2 regions of the Desulfovectis peckii genome follow, and region 1 is predicted to be linked to the other one. Evidence: a T-box and tRNA genes for the amino acid it is inferred to sense, from the RefSeq annotation. Region 1 holds a T-box; the other holds one or more tRNA genes.

What was found. The T-box of region 1 lies ahead of ileS (isoleucine--tRNA ligase). A T-box ahead of a tRNA ligase gene usually reads a tRNA of that ligase, here a tRNA-Ile.
Region 2: it encodes a tRNA-Ile, which carries the amino acid that the T-box ahead of ileS (isoleucine--tRNA ligase) is inferred to sense. The anticodon was not compared.

The regions. Positions count from the first base shown of each region.
Region 1 is NZ_AP042409.1:1,839,845-1,847,619, forward strand. Features, by position in the region: gene ACZ5NG_RS09105 (small, acid-soluble spore protein, alpha/beta type) at 171-386, shown strand; gene ACZ5NG_RS09110 (hypothetical protein) at 383-679, opposite strand; gene ileS (isoleucine--tRNA ligase) at 838-3,621, opposite strand; T-box leader at 3,682-3,915, opposite strand; gene ACZ5NG_RS09120 (ISLre2 family transposase) at 4,047-5,435, opposite strand; gene ACZ5NG_RS09125 (DUF167 domain-containing protein) at 5,594-5,881, opposite strand; gene ACZ5NG_RS09130 (DivIVA domain-containing protein) at 5,897-6,439, opposite strand; gene ACZ5NG_RS09135 (photosystem II S4 domain protein) at 6,469-7,260, opposite strand; gene ACZ5NG_RS09140 (YggT family protein) at 7,261-7,527, opposite strand; gene ACZ5NG_RS09145 (cell division protein SepF) at 7,563-7,775, opposite strand, start outside.
Region 2 is NZ_AP042409.1:1,982,931-1,990,705, forward strand. Features, by position in the region: gene ACZ5NG_RS09795 (putative manganese-dependent inorganic diphosphatase) at 1-908, opposite strand, end outside; gene ACZ5NG_RS09800 (1,4-dihydroxy-2-naphthoate polyprenyltransferase) at 1,094-1,999, shown strand; tRNA gene ACZ5NG_RS09805 (tRNA-Ile) at 2,098-2,172, opposite strand; gene ACZ5NG_RS09810 (ATP-binding protein) at 2,283-5,246, opposite strand; gene ACZ5NG_RS09815 (two-component system sensor histidine kinase NtrB) at 5,247-6,740, opposite strand; gene ACZ5NG_RS09820 (DUF2179 domain-containing protein) at 6,857-7,090, opposite strand; gene ACZ5NG_RS09825 (ankyrin repeat domain-containing protein) at 7,159-7,775, shown strand, end outside.

The DNA of each region.
Region 1 (7,775 bases):
TCTTTTTAAGGCATTATTCGCTGTCAGTAGATTTTCTCCTGCTTAAAATTAATAAAAATCTAAGCATTTTTTATTGCCAAACGGTATTTTATTACGGCTCATATTTTATTATCAAGCGGCCTATACTAACTTTACGATATGATTAATACTATCTGCGGAGATGAGTGAAAATGAAACGAGCTAAAAAAGTTAAGGAACCCACCAAAGAAGACCTGCTAAGAATGGAAATTGCCGAAGAACTGGGCTTAGGTGAAAAAATACGCACCTACGGTTGGGGTGCGTTAAATGCCAAAGAAGCCGGGCGCATCGGCGGTATTATCACGCAGCGAATTAGAAAAGGCTTAATTACCGATTATAAAGCTAAAAACCCTTCAAAAAAAAGTTAATCTTTTTGGATATTTGGAAATTGTATTACTTTCCCCGGTTTTTTCTTCGTTTCTTTGGTTTGTACCGGAGAACCGCAGGAACTACAGCCCTCGCAGCCGGTCCCTGTTATATCTATCAGGTCGGCCTCTAAAAGTTCGCTTAATATTCGGTTAGTCAGTTCTACCGGACTGGTATTATATGTAAAAGCGCGATCAACATGATACAACAATGACACCATTAAATTTTGCAGTTGTTCAGTACTCATTTGCATAACTTTCTTCGGATAAACGGTACATTTCAGTATTTTAACCACCCCCACGTTGCAATAATCTTAACATAATTATCTAATTAAAAACAACTAACTAATTGTAAATCGCATATTAATTAATGGAAAAATTATCCCTTCGCCTGACATAAAAAGGCGGGGCAAACTATGGTTTGCTCCGCCTATATGCTTTTAAGTTTATTAGCCTATTGGTTTTGTATTACCGATGCACAGCGCGGACACAGCGCCGGGTGTTCTGTATTTTGACCTACTTCTTCATGGTACATCCAGCAGCGTTCACACTTTTCACCGGCTGCCTTTTCTACCTTAACAGCCAGGGCAGGAACGGTTTCACTGGCTTTGACATCAGCGGGCAACCCCTGATGCAAATGGGCCTGTGAGGTAATGAATAACACAGCCAGTTCTTCTTCCATCGGTTTTAAGAACTGATACAACTCGTCATCCGCATAAACGTGCACCGCTGCTTCTAATGAATTGCCGATAAATTTCTCTTGGCGGGCATTTTCCAGGCTCTTCAATACTTCGGACCGGATCTGCATTAAGCGATCCCATTTTTGTTCCAAATCGGCATCTAAATATTCTTCATTTACCTGGGGCATATCCAGCAGCTGCACACTGATCGGGCTGCCCTCCGGTTTAGGCATGTAACGCCAAATTTCTTCGGTAGTGTAAGCCAAAATCGGTGTCAGTAAGCGCACTAAGGCATCTAAAACTTGATACAGTACCGTTTGTGCCCCGCGGCGTTCTTTGGATTTAGCCGGCATGGTATATAAGCGGTCTTTAATAATATCCAAATACCGATTGCTCATATCCAGCACGCAGAAATTATGAACGGCATGATATACCACATGGAATTCATAATTATCATAAGCTTTGATTGCTTTTTCAATCAATCTATGCAGCCGCAGCAGCGCCCAACGGTCAAGTTCATTTAATTCTTGATAGGGCAGGCTGTCTGCTGTCGGATCAAAATCGTTTAAATTGCCCAGTAAAAAGCGGGCGGTATTGCGTATTTTACGATAGGCTTCGGACATTTGTTTTAAAATATTATGTGATACTACCAGATCACTGCGGTAATCTGCCGAAGACACCCACAATCGCAATATATCCGCACCCATTTGGTCAATAATTTTTAACGGATCTACTACGTTGCCCAATGATTTGGACATTTTACGCCCTTTTTCATCAACGGTAAAGCCGTGGGTCAATACCGCTTTGTACGGCGGCTCACCGAAAACAGCCACTGATGTGGATAAAGACGAGTTAAACCAACCGCGGTGCTGGTCACTGCCTTCTAAGTAAAGGTCAGCCGGCCAGCGCAACTCCGGCCATAGTTCCGGTTGCATGAGAACACCGACGTGGCTGCTGCCGGAATCAAACCAAACGTCCATGATATCTTTTTCTTTCTTGAATTTGCTGCCGCCGCATTCACTGCAGGTAATTCCTTCCGGCAGCAAATCTTTAACATCCATGGCAAACCAAGCATCAGAACCATGTTCGGCAAATATCTTTTCTAAATGGGTAATGGTTTCTTCATTAATCACTTCCTTGCCGCAGTCCTCACAGTAAAAAATAGGAATCGGCACGCCCCAGGTACGCTGCCGGGAAATGCACCAGTCGCTGCGGCCTTCAATCATATTATAAATGCGCTCTTCACCCCAAGAGGGAATGAATTTGATTTTGTTGCGGATGGCATCCAGTGCTTGCTGACGAAAGCCTTCCACCGATGCAAACCACTGCTCAGTGGCCCGGTAAAAAATCGGCTGTTTGCAGCGCCAGCAGTGGGGGTAAGAGTGCTTAATTTTGTCCACATGCACCATTAAACCTTGTGCTTTTATTTCATCTATTATCGGCTGATTGGCATCCCAAATTTTCCGGCCGGCAAAGATACCTGCCTCTTCAGTGAAAACACCGCGATTGTTCACCGGAGCAATCACCGGCAGATTGTACTGTTTGCCAACTTCAAAGTCTTCTACCCCGTGTCCGGGAGCGGTGTGAACACAGCCGGTACCGGCATCAGTGGTAACATGTTCTCCCAAGATCAGCAGTGAGTCGCGATCGAGAAAGGGGTGTTTGCAAACCACTTTATCTAATTGTTCACCTTTAAATTCTTTTAAAATCTTTGGGTTTTCCAGCCCGGTAGCCTCAAGATAACTTTCCAGCAAATCCTTGCCTAAAAGCTGTTTTTCCTCACCAAACTGCACCAGTACATACTCCAGTTCAGGATGCAGTGAAATGGCCACGTTTGCCGGAATAGTCCAAGGAGTGGTTGTCCAAATAACCACATAGGTGTTTTCTTCCGGCAGCAGTCCTTTGCCGTCTTTAACCGGGAACTTTACATAAATAGACGGCGATTCTTTATCGTAATATTCCACTTCTGCTTCCGCCAGTGCGGTTTCACAAGTGGCGCACCAATAAACCGGTTTTAGGCCTTTATAGATATAGCCTTTTTTAGCCATTTCGCCAAAAACTCTTATTTGTTTAGCTTCAAACTTAGGGTACAGGGTAAGATAGGGATTTTCCCAATCGCCGCGCACACCTAAGCGCTTAAATTCTTCTCTTTGAATGTCGACAAATTTTAAAGCATAATCGCGGCATTGTTTGCGGAAACTCACCGGGTCAATTTCATGACGGTTAATTTTTAAATTTTTAATCGCCTGCTGTTCAATCGGCAGCCCGTGAGTATCCCAACCGGGAACGTAAGGAGCATCGTAACCGGCCATGGAATGGTATTTAACGATGATATCTTTTAACACTTTGTTTAAAACGTGGCCCAAGTGAATATGCCCATTGGCATAAGGAGGCCCGTCATGCAGTACAAATTTAGGACGTCCTTTGTTTTTTTCCTGCACCAGTTGATAAACGTTAATTTCTTCCCACCATTTTAAAATTTCCGGTTCTCTTTTTGGCAGGTTACCCCGCATTGGAAAGTCGGTCTTAGGCAAGTTTAAGGTTTTGCCGTAGTCCATAACTATAATCCACCTCTTTTATTAAAATGAGTAACTGGCAATAAATAAAAAAACCGCCCCTCAAGGGACGGATCTGTTCCGCGGTACCACCCTTGTGAAGCAAACAGAGAACTGTCTGCATCACTCTTCACCGTTAACGTCGGTGTCACCGTCAGCGACCTACTGGCTAAAATAAGCGTTCGATCGTGAACCTCCCGGATGATCTTCAACAGTGCAATGTGCTTGGCTTCCACCGCCTTCCAAGCTCGCTGTGACATTTACCCCACTGTTTACTGTTCCGATCATAGGTTTTGCCTATTTTTAAAATTAACTACTACATTATACAAAATTCAGCGGTAATGGTCAACTTTTGCCGATGCTCTGATAGCGTCAAGATACTATGGGTTTTTTAAAGAAAAAAGTATTCCTCTGTTTACCTTCCAGCCTTAAGCGTAACTTATTGACTTAAGTAACTGGGAAGTACCAGTTCTTTTACCAATATTCAAAATAGTTATGTTACCGATGGTTTCGTGCGATCCGGCAAGCTTTCGTTTTCTGATAATTTCTTGGTCTATTTTTACCTTCCTTGCTTCATTTATGGCTGTTTTCTTTCTTTTTATAAACAATTCATATACATTACCACCATTTGCTACAAAAACTCTTAATCTGGCCATCTGGTCTACACCTGTTTTACTCCAAGCCAAGGGCCTTGAACTTAACCTAGACGACAAAATATGGCTAACATGGCCTTCTGCACTGCAGCCAACATAATCCGCATCATATTGCCGCATTATACCTTCCCAGTTGCCCAGTATGTACCTTCTTGCTTCCTGCACCGCCCTTCTCTTTGTTTCCGGTTCGGTTGCACAAATGATTGCCTTAAATAACTCTTTTACGCTATCCTTGTCTCCCGCATTTATATAATCCCACATAATTGGTGTGGTGTAGCTCATATGTGCTGTAGCTTGTGTTACATACTTTGATAAGTGGTAACGGTCCAACACATAGATGCTTCCCTTTATCCAGCCTAGTCCATTCTTTATCCAAGGTGCCCCATCCCCTGATAGGTATATCTTTTCTATAGCATCCATGTCATAAGCCTTATCTATATAGTCTAAAACTTCTACCCATAATTCATCAGTGTTTGTATAAACACCACTAAAATATCTTGCATTCAATAGTTTCCAGCGATCTTTACCAATCCTTTTTCTGCCCTCATGCACATATACAAGCTTTGGCTCTATATAACCTCCGTTCTGAAGCGCCACATGATCTTCATCTGCTTCTATGTAGAGTACCTTTACAGTCTTTTTAGCTTGTTTAATCTCTACTAAATTATTTTCGACACGCCCAAGCTCACGTATACTGTTCATTACTGTCTGTGATGTTAGAGTTACTGCTTCAGAAACTTTTTCTCCGCTTTTGCTGTAAGGCATATATACTGCTTCTTCTATCAGTTTTGCCTTCAGCGAAGCGTCTAGCTTGTCATGGGCTGATATGCCCACTGCCTCATCCGACAAGTAGCTATATTCACCTGTATTTTTGTTCCTGTAATATGTTCTTTTATACCTGACTTCGCCAAATATTGTAGCAAGAGTCTTTTTAGCTGCTTTTTCTTTTACTGTCCAGCACCGTTTACGTTCTTTGCTGTTTTTATATACCTGATCTACTGTTTCCAAGGCTTCAGCAACTAAGGTTACTCCAACTTCATCCAACGTCTTCTTAATAGCGAGAATGAACTCGGATATATCTTTTCCTTCTCTTATTAGGTTTTCTAGCTCTTTTTCAAAACTACCAATGATTTTTTGTACTATTTCCTGTATAATTGATTCCATAAGAGTATCTCCTTTTCTGTGGTTGTTGTGTTTCTTGGCAAATTCATGATATCACAGAGGAGATACTCTTTTCTTTTATTTTGTGGTTTTTCCCAAAGTAATTTTACGCTAACCGATGCTCTTTTGCATATCATAGGGGCAAAGCTTCATAAAAAGCGCTATATCGACAGCAGTTTTTTAGCCTGAGCGGTATTTATGCCGTTAATGCGCACGGTTTTGCTGCGCCCTTTTAAGCCGGATATTATCTCTACCTGGCTTTTGGCGACTTTAAACACCTTCGCTAAATACTGCTGTAATTCCTTATTAGCCTCACCGTCAACGGGAGGTGCAGTAAGTTTAATTTTTAAGGCATCTCCCATCAGGCCGCAAATTTGGTTTTTCACTGATCGCGGCTGCACTCTGACTTTAATTGTCACCGCATTATTTTCTTCTTTAATGTCTAACAAATTACCCCCTCCGAATTATACCGCTTCTTTTTTTGCTGCTTCATTTTTTTCTTCCTCAGCCGCCTCAATGTCAATCGGATGGCTGTTTTCTTCACTGTTTAACAAATCAAGTTGGGCTTCTAGGAAACTGCGCAGTTGTGTCCGATACACCAGGGTTTGTTTTTGTATTTGCCGGCATTGCTCCATCAGCTCTTTTACTTTTTCTTCCGCTTCAGCGATCATCCTTTTGCTTTCCAACTCCGCATCTTGCATAATTTTTTCCGCCCGTTGATAAGCATCTTTCATCATTACTTGAATTTCTTTGTCTGTGTTTTCTTTTAATTCTTGAGCGTTTTTTTGAGCCATGATCATGGTGTTTTTCAGTACTTCTTCCAGTTCGCGGTACTGTGCATGCCGTTCTTCACTTTGTTTCAGCTTTTCTTTCAGCAGATGATTTTCTTGCAATAGCCTTTCAACGGTATCGGCAACTTCTTCGATAAAATTGTCTATTTCTCGTTCATCATAACCGCGAAATCCCTTTTTAAATTCTTTCTGCCTGATATCCAGCGGAGTTAACACGCGCGCTCCACCTCCAAATTTAACGGACACTAAATATATCTGTGCAATTCCACTGCCACCCGACCCTTTTTAGTCAAGCCGGTGACTGCGGCCACTTTAACCCGACCGCGTCCACGCATGGAAAGCATATCTCCTTCTTTAACTACAGCCGCAGGATTTGTATTGGGGCACCAGTTGACGCTTAAGCGCTCAGCCTTGATTTCCCTGACCAGTTTGCTGCGGGAAGTACCGTATCCGGCAGCGGCAACGGCATCTAAACGCATTGATGCCACTGTAGCTTTAATTACCTTAATGGCAGGTTTCGGAGGGATAAGCTCTTCACGAGTAATTTCATTTACCGTTACCCTTACTTTACCGATTTTGCTTAAATTGGCCACAATGTAAGGAGCAACATCCACATCGGTTACCACCTGAGCTCCCCCGGTATTGACAATGATATCCCCCAACTTGTCCCTTTTAATACCTAAACCCATCAGTGAACCTAAATAATCACGATGGGTTACCGAAACCAGCTTAAAATTGCCGCTAATTTGTAAAAAAGTAAGCCGAGAGTCAACCTGCTCAGCAGTGAGATAATCCGGAAAAACCAATATTCGGGTACGCTCGGCATCAGCATAGCCGCCGTCAGCAGCAACTTCTAAATTTGGTATTCGCTTTAAGTTGGAAAGCACCAAACCGGCATGGTAGGGATCGTAAAAATCAGTAACCAGCGGCTGGTAATTTTTTAATACTATTTCTGCTATGTCTAATGCTCTTGCTAAAATTGCTTTTTCTTCGCCGCTGTATTTATCAAGAACTCTTTCCCGATTAATTAAAGACATTTAAAATATCAGCCTCACCAGCGGTAGTACAATCCAGTATTGAATAATGCCTAAAACAAAGAAGGCGACAATCGGCGAAAAGTCAAGCATGCCGACAGGCGGAATAAAGCGCCGAAAGATGCTTAAATAAGGTTCAGAAAGATCATAAATAAACCTGATCACCGGATTGTAAGGATTGTGCCGGACAAAAGATAAAATAATTCTAGCCAGTAAAATAAACTTGTAAACTTCAAAGGCCACATTGACTAAATCATAAATGATATACATTAATTCACCTCAATAATTTTTAGCTTTTTAAAAATTTATGAATGAAAGATCGATAAAATACTGCTTTTTTCTTTAACCTGTTCCTTTAATTCGTTGGCAATTTCCACATTACTCGGTACACATAAGAAAATATTTTTACCTACTTTTTGAATATTGCCGTCTAAAGCATACGTAACACCGCTCATAAAGTCAACAACGCGGCGGGCTAGATCGGCATCTGCCTCTTCCAAGTTAATAACAACCGGCCG
Region 2 (7,775 bases), 140 kb from region 1:
ATAACTTGCTTTTTCGCCGGTTTTAATAGGTGTTGTTTATTAATCATACCTAACAGAATATTTTGATCATTTACCACCGGATAGTTGCGATAATTAGTGTTAATCATTTCTTCTTTAACTTCATCCAGGTATTGATTATGGTTAAATTTAACAACACCTTTATCACGCATAATTGAAGAAACATAGTTACATTGATTAATTAACTTAGCAGTTGTATAAGCATCAAGCGGCACAGTTACTATTGGTACCTGTTTCTCTTCAGCCATGGTAACGTATTTTAGCGGCGGTATTTTTCCATCAGTAACAATAATCAGTTTTACCTGCCGGTTAATGGCACATTCAATAATATCGTAGCGGTCACCAACAATGATAATATCGTCTTTGCTTAAGCAATCTAATGCAGTTTTGTAGTAATAAGCCACTACCGCAATGTTACCGCTAACGGAAGCATCACCGTCAACAATGATTTTTGCGTTTAAGTCGCTAACTATATTCTTTAATGAAGTATTTAGTTTATAGAAATCACCGCGTACCAGTTCCATGGCGATATCTTTCATAGCAATAATACCCAATAGCCCGCCCGCCTTATCTACCACCGGCAGTGTTCTTAAATCTTTGCTTTCCATAATTTTATAAGCGTTTAGAATTGAAGTGTCCGGAGTTATCCCCTCCACTAAGTCGTAATTTAAATCTTTCACCTGGGTTTTTACATTTTCAATCACCGGCGGGCGCTCGATATCAAAGTAATCCAGTACAAACTGGCTTTCTTTGTTTATTTCCCCCAAAGTAACCGGTACAGCATCTTCGCCTAATTTATTTTTTAAACGAGCTAAAGCAATAGCTGCAGCCACTGAATCTGTATCTGGGTTTTTGTGGCCAAACACCAATGTTGTTCGGTTGGCATTCATAATATATTTGTATTCCCTCCATAAAGCATTTTTTGCACACTCAAATAGTATAACAAAAGCACTAACAGATTGACGGAAATTAGCAGACAAGATTAAAACAGATTACCTTAAAATATCGCTTTATTTTACGTTATAATAAATTGGTGTGTAGTAAAAACAGTAAAGGTTACGGGAGGAAGGTTAAAATGAACTCTTTTAATAAAAATAGCTGGGATGTTTGGTGGCGGCTTTTACGTCCGCACACTCTTACCGCTTCTTTTGTTCCCGTTTGCATCGGCACCGCACTGGCACTGCATAGCGGGCCGGTTAATTGGCTGCTGTTCTTAGCCATGCTACTGGCATCCATTCTTATTCAGGCCGCTACCAATATGTTTAATGAATACTTTGACTATGTACGCGGCTTAGATACAAAAGATTCAGTAGGAATCGGCGGCACCATTGTGCGCGACGGTGTCAGTGAAAAAACGGTGTTAAATATGGCCATAACCTTTTATGCCATAGCCATTGTTTTAGGTCTGTATATTTGTGCATTAAGCAGTTGGTGGCTGGCTGTGGTCGGTTTAATCTGCATGAGCATCGGTTATCTTTATAACGGCGGACCCTTCCCCATCTCTGCCAGCCCCCTTGGCGAATTGTTTGCCGGTTTTTTTATGGGGATCATCGTTATAATTTCCTTCTTTATTCAAACCGGCAAAGTTACTTTAAGCAGCGTATTGATTGCTGTGCCCTTTATGGTACTGATTGGGGCGATTTTAACGTCAAACAACATTCGAGACCTCGACGGTGACAAAGCTCACGGTCGGCGCACATTGGCCATTCTGCTTGGCCGGCCACGGGCAATTAATTTTTTAGGCGGCATGTTTATTTTTGCTTACTGCTGGGTGATAGGTTTGGTATTGCTTAAGCAGGCTTCTGCATGGTTGTTATTGGTACTGCTCAGCACTCCCAAAGCCTACAGCGCCTATCGCCGGTTTAAAGGAAAAACCAAAGCTCCCGAAATGATGCCGGCCATGAAAGCCACCGCACAAACCAATACCCAGTTTGGCTTGCTACTAACCATTGGACTGATTTTAGCCAGCTTCAATCTGTAATTATCTACATAACTGTTCGGCCAGTCGGAATAATCGCTGACGCCGGTGAAAATAACAAAAAACTCTTTGGTTGTCCACTAAACCAAAGAGTTTTTTAGTGGTGGGCCCACCAGGATTCGAACCTGGAACCAGCCGGTTATGAGCCGGATGCTCTACCGTTGAGCTATGGGCCCAAGTTTAACGAACTTAAATTATAAATTAAAATAATTTTTTTGTCAAGTAAGGGCGCGAGCGATTCTCGCGCCCTTGTTAACGCATGCAAAATTCAAAATTGTACCGGTTCTTATTGCTTTAGCATTGATTCTAAAAGTTGTTTTTGTTCTGCACTCAAATCATAGGAAGAACAGATGAATATTTGCGGCTTCTTTTGCCAGTTATGCTTTCCCAGCTTCTCTACCAGGCCAAAACCGTTTAACTTGGGCATTATGATATCGATGATAATCACATCCGGTTCGTTCTCTAACGCTAACTTCCAGCCTGTTTCGCCATCAGGGGCAGTAATAACCTGATAGCCCTGACCGGTCAAAATATTACTGATATATTCCGTTACTGCCGGATCATCATCCACTGCCAACACAGTTGTTTTGGACGGAAGTTGTTTATGCTCTTTCAGCTCAGCAATTAATTTTGATTTATCTAACGGTTTTTTCAGATACCTAATTGCTTCGGACGGCAAATGGCCGGAACCTTCTTCCAAAGCGTTAATCGGCCGATTAGGCAGCGTAAAGTAAAAAGTTGCTCCGCTACCGGCTTCACTTTCCACCCAAATGCTGCCTCCTTGTAAGTTCAGTATTTTTTTCGTAATCGCCAACCCCAAACCTGCTCCGCCGGTTTGATCAGCAGTGTTTTCATTCACCTGTTTAAATTCTTCAAATATCCATTCGTGGTACTGAGGTGCAATGCCGATGCCGGTATCGGCTACCCAAAACTTAACCGCATCTTTAAGGTTTTCCGCCCCAAGTGTGATTTGACCGCCTGCCGGTGTATATTTAACCGCATTAGACAGTAAATTAACAAATACTTGCCTCAGCCGTTCACTGTCAGCCCATACCTGAGCAATATCGGGAGTAATGTTGTTTATTAGTTTAATCTGTTTGCGTATAACATCCGGCTGTACCATAGCCACTGCCTGCTGAGCAACGGCAGCCGGTTCAGTTGGCTTAATATCTAATCTCATTTCACCTGCTTCAATTCTGGAAAGATCAAGCAAATCATTAATTAGATTTAACAAATGCTGGCCGCTGTTAAATATTTCGCGGGTATATTTTTCCTGCTGTGGATTTAAATCTCCCAACACCTTATCTAACAGCACGTCAGAAAAGCCAATTACCGCATTGAGGGGAGCACGCAGTTCATGGGAAAGCGTAGCCAAGTAATTTGTTTTATTGCGGTTAATAGTTTCTAACTGTTTATTTTTAGCCTGCAGTTCTTTAGAAACAAGCTGCAGTTCTTCCGTTCGAGCGATTAATTCTTCATTTAATGCATTTAATTCTTCAGTTTGGCTGGTTAGCTCTTCGTTCAGGGCATTTAATTCTTCGGTTTGACTGGTTAGCTCTTCGTTCAGGGCATTAAGTTCCTCATTTTGTTGAGCCAATTGTTCATTTCTTTCGGTTAATTGCTCAGATAAATCCACTACCTGCTGATAAACCAAAGCATTATTTACCGCCACTGAAATTTGACCGGCAACATTAGTCAGCTCTTTCATTTGCTGTTCACTAATTTGCTGCATTGAAGCGGCACTGATTACCCCCAACACCTGCTCGTTAAATATTAACGGCAGCTGCACGATACAGGCGGGAAGCATCTCGCCGCCCAACCAGTTGACTGTATAATCAGTGTCTTTCGGAATATCAGAAATGACATAAGCTTTACCGCTGGCCGCAGCCTGCCCTTCCAAACCTTCACCTAATTTAATATTTTTAGTTGATAATTCCCTCCCGGAATTAAAGGTCGCTTGCGGAACCAGCACTTGGCGATCTTTATCCAGCAAAAATACCACTCCGACAGTAAAGTCAAAAGCATGGCAAATTTGCGTTAAAGAATCGGTGAGCATGTCACGGATATCCAAACTGCTTACCAATGACTGCAGCACTTTGTCTCGATTCTTTTGCATTTTAAATTGTTGACCTAATTCTACAGCCATCGTATTTAACGCCTTACCCAAAGCACCTATTTCATCATTATTTTTTATCTTGACTCTTTTGCTGAAATCACCGCCAGCCATATCGCGAGCTATATCAGACATTTCAGTAATTGGTTTAATAAATTTTTCTAACCCAAAATATATTGCCAGCATCATTAAAGCCATAACCAGCAAGGCAGCCAGCGTAAATTTAAACACATTGTTCCAATATGGGGCATATAACTCGGTTAATTCTTGACGCACAATTAAACCCCAACCTGCCTCCGGTATTGGGCGGTAAGCAGCAATCATCTCGTCCCCATCGTAACCGGTACACTGCATAACACCGCTTTCTCCGTTGACCACTTTAAAAGCAGGCTGTGACTGCAGTTGATACTGCAGTGCTGAATTGGGTCGAGCACGCAAATCCGTAATAGCCGTCCGGTTTTGATCGATTAAAATAATTTCACCGGTTTCGCCCATTTTCAGCTGATAGCTTAAAAGAGGCTGAATAACACTTGCTATATTAATGCGAAAAACCAGCACACCAACATAACGATCGGTGCTTTCATCCGCAGCGGTTTTTGCCTCCAGCGGCAGCGCAAAAGCAACGCTGGGCTGATTGGTATATGTAGACTTATAAGCATTACTGAAATATATTTCTCCGGTTTGCAGCGGAATATTAATTAAATCATCCACCGGGCGATAGGTATTTTGACGGCTTTGTTCAGAAGACAGCCATATCCGGCCTTCCGGATCAGTAAAATAAATTTCTTCAAAAATGTTACCTTGGCTAACTATTCTTTTCCAATATTCCGCTAATTCAGCCTCGGTTTGTCGATAATCTTCCCCCATCACCCACTGATTGACATACTGATGTAGCAGCGGGTTTGCAGCCAAAGTGTATACTTCATATTTTCTGTTATTCAGCCAACGTTTAATATCATCACTGATAATATCCGCTGCCAGTGTAAAATATTTATTAACATCTTCGTTAATATGTTTCTTTTCATGTACATAACTCAAACACAATACACTAGCCATTAATAATACAATGACTAAAAAAACCAGTGCCATCACTTTAAAACGAATGCTTTTATATAATAGTTGTGGTAATTTAAGCATCTATACAACCTTCTTTTCCAAGTTTTTGCCACTGTCAACCGGTAGATAAACAGAAAAAACGGTGCCCACACCCGCTTTACTGTCTACCTTTATTTTGCCGCCGTGCTGTTGAACAATTGATTGACAAATACTTAAGCCTAAACCGGTACCGGTATCTTTAGTAGTAAAAAACGGCTGGCACAATTTGTCCAACTTATCAGGCTCAATACCGCAGCCGCTGTCCACCACCTGTAGGCAAATTTGCCGGTTAATTAAATATTTGGTTTCCAGCCAGATCTCTCCCTCATCAGAGATTGCCTCCACGGCGTTTTGTACCAAGTTTAACAGCAACTGTTTAATTTGCGCTGCATCCATAAGTGATTCCGGAATATTGCTGTCGGTTTTTACATACACTTTAATACCACGGGCATAAGTTTGAGAATTAATTAAAGGAAGCATTTCCATTATAATTTTATTAATATTGCAGGGAGCAAAATTAGGCGGTTTTGGACGGGCTAACTGCAAAAAGTTTTGAATTACCTCTTGCATCCTTTCAATTTCAGTGTTCATTGCCTGCATATAACTTTTAATTTCTTCATCGCACCTGGCTGTAATTAATTGGGCAAAACCTTTAATTACTGTTAACGGGTTTTTTAGCTCATGAGCAACGCCGGCCGCCATCTGACCAATTACCGCCTGATGTTCGTTGGCTCGCAGCGTTTTTTCCATCTGCCAGAAAACAGTAATATCATCATAAACGATTACCGCTCCTACTTTATTCCCATCACGATCCCTAATCACATCGGTACGGACGTCAAAAATTTTATTTAAACCGTTGTACTTTATCCCGTAAATTTGCTGCGGCTTCTCATTTTCCAACGTCTTTTTCAACAAACTGTTATTTTTATATCGCGGAAAGACATCATAATAATACTCACCGATTGGATCCCCCTGCAAATTAAACAATTCTCTCGCCTTTTGATTAATCATGCTGATCTTTAAGTTAACGTCAACCGCAATAACCGCTGAAGATAAGCAGCGCAAAATTGAGTCCGCACTGACCTGCAATTCTTCATAAGCATTTTTTAAAGATTGCATCTCCAGCTCTTTATTCCGCTCTTCCCGCTGCTGAGCTATCACTTTTTTCACTACATCAACCAGCTCGCTGTATTTTAGCGGCTTGCGAATATAGTCAACAGCCCCCAAATGCAGTGCCCGGGCAGCAATTTCTTCAGATCCGAAAGCAGTCATAATCACTACCCAAGTTGAAGGATAGCTGCTTTTTATTTTCTCTAATATTTTTAGGCCGTTTTCTCCCGGCAGCATAACATCTAAAAGCACTAAATCCGGCTGTTCACAACAAACTAATTGCCAAGCCCTTTCGGCATCTAATGCACAGCTTACTGTAAACCCTGCTTTTTCCAGGTATAATTTGGCTGTTTCTAAATGTATTAGCATGTCATCAACAATTAATATTTTTTCTGGCTGGCTGGACTCGGTTAATTTCCCCATCATTGTTCTCACCCCATAATTGAAGTAACCTTAAATTGCTGCGTGTATATTTATTCTTTTTTTCACATTTAATTCCTGCATATCTCACAATTAATTTTTGAATTTTCTAAACGCTTTACTTATTTCCAGGTAAAGTCTTTTCCGGTCACTTCAATTCTTTCGGTAATGTAAATAAAAGCGCTGTCATCGACTTCTTTAACCACGACCTTAATTCCGGTAATTTCAAAGTTCTTTACTAACGTGTTGACTAGCCAAAAAACCCCTTGCCCTTTCAGATAGCTTATACCCCGGCCTAATTCATAAATAATACTGTTGGCAACAAGCATTAAAAGCCATAGCGTTAATTGCTTCATATATTTAAATTATTAGCAGGATCTTTGACTTGCTCATCTAATTAATTTAGAAAGGGAAGGTGATAACAATGTCAAATCAAAAAAAGTTGATAATAGCAATCATCGCTGTATTATTGTTTACCGGATTTTTTCTCAATAATAAAAATTCATTAGTTAAAGAAGCGGAAAAGGGTAATCTTGATAACGTAAAAAAGTTACTGGCGGAAGGTATTGATGTGAACAGTCAAGACGGAAAGGGCTGGACTGCATTGATGTGGGCGGTGCGCAACAATCATCCCGATGTTGTACAGTACCTGTTGGAGCAGGGTGCTGACGTTAATATGCAGAATAATGAAGGAAATACCGCATTAATGTGGGCCGCTTATCTAGGATACCATGATTTACTGCAATTGTTAATTACCAGCGGGGCAAAAGTTGAACAAAGCGGCCAGGATGGCTGGACGCCGTTAATGTTTGCCGCTGCCAAAGGTAACCTTGAATGCGTGCAAACGTTGATAGAACATGGTGCGGAGGTAAATCATAAAAATGTAGATGGCTTCACTCCCTTAATGTTTGCTGCCTTGGACGGGTATTATGAGGTTGTAGAGTGGCTTTTGCAAAATAACGCCGATGTCAATGCTAAAAATGCCGAAGGGGCAACCGCTTTAGATTTGGCAGAAGCACAAGCTCATCTGGAAATAGTAGA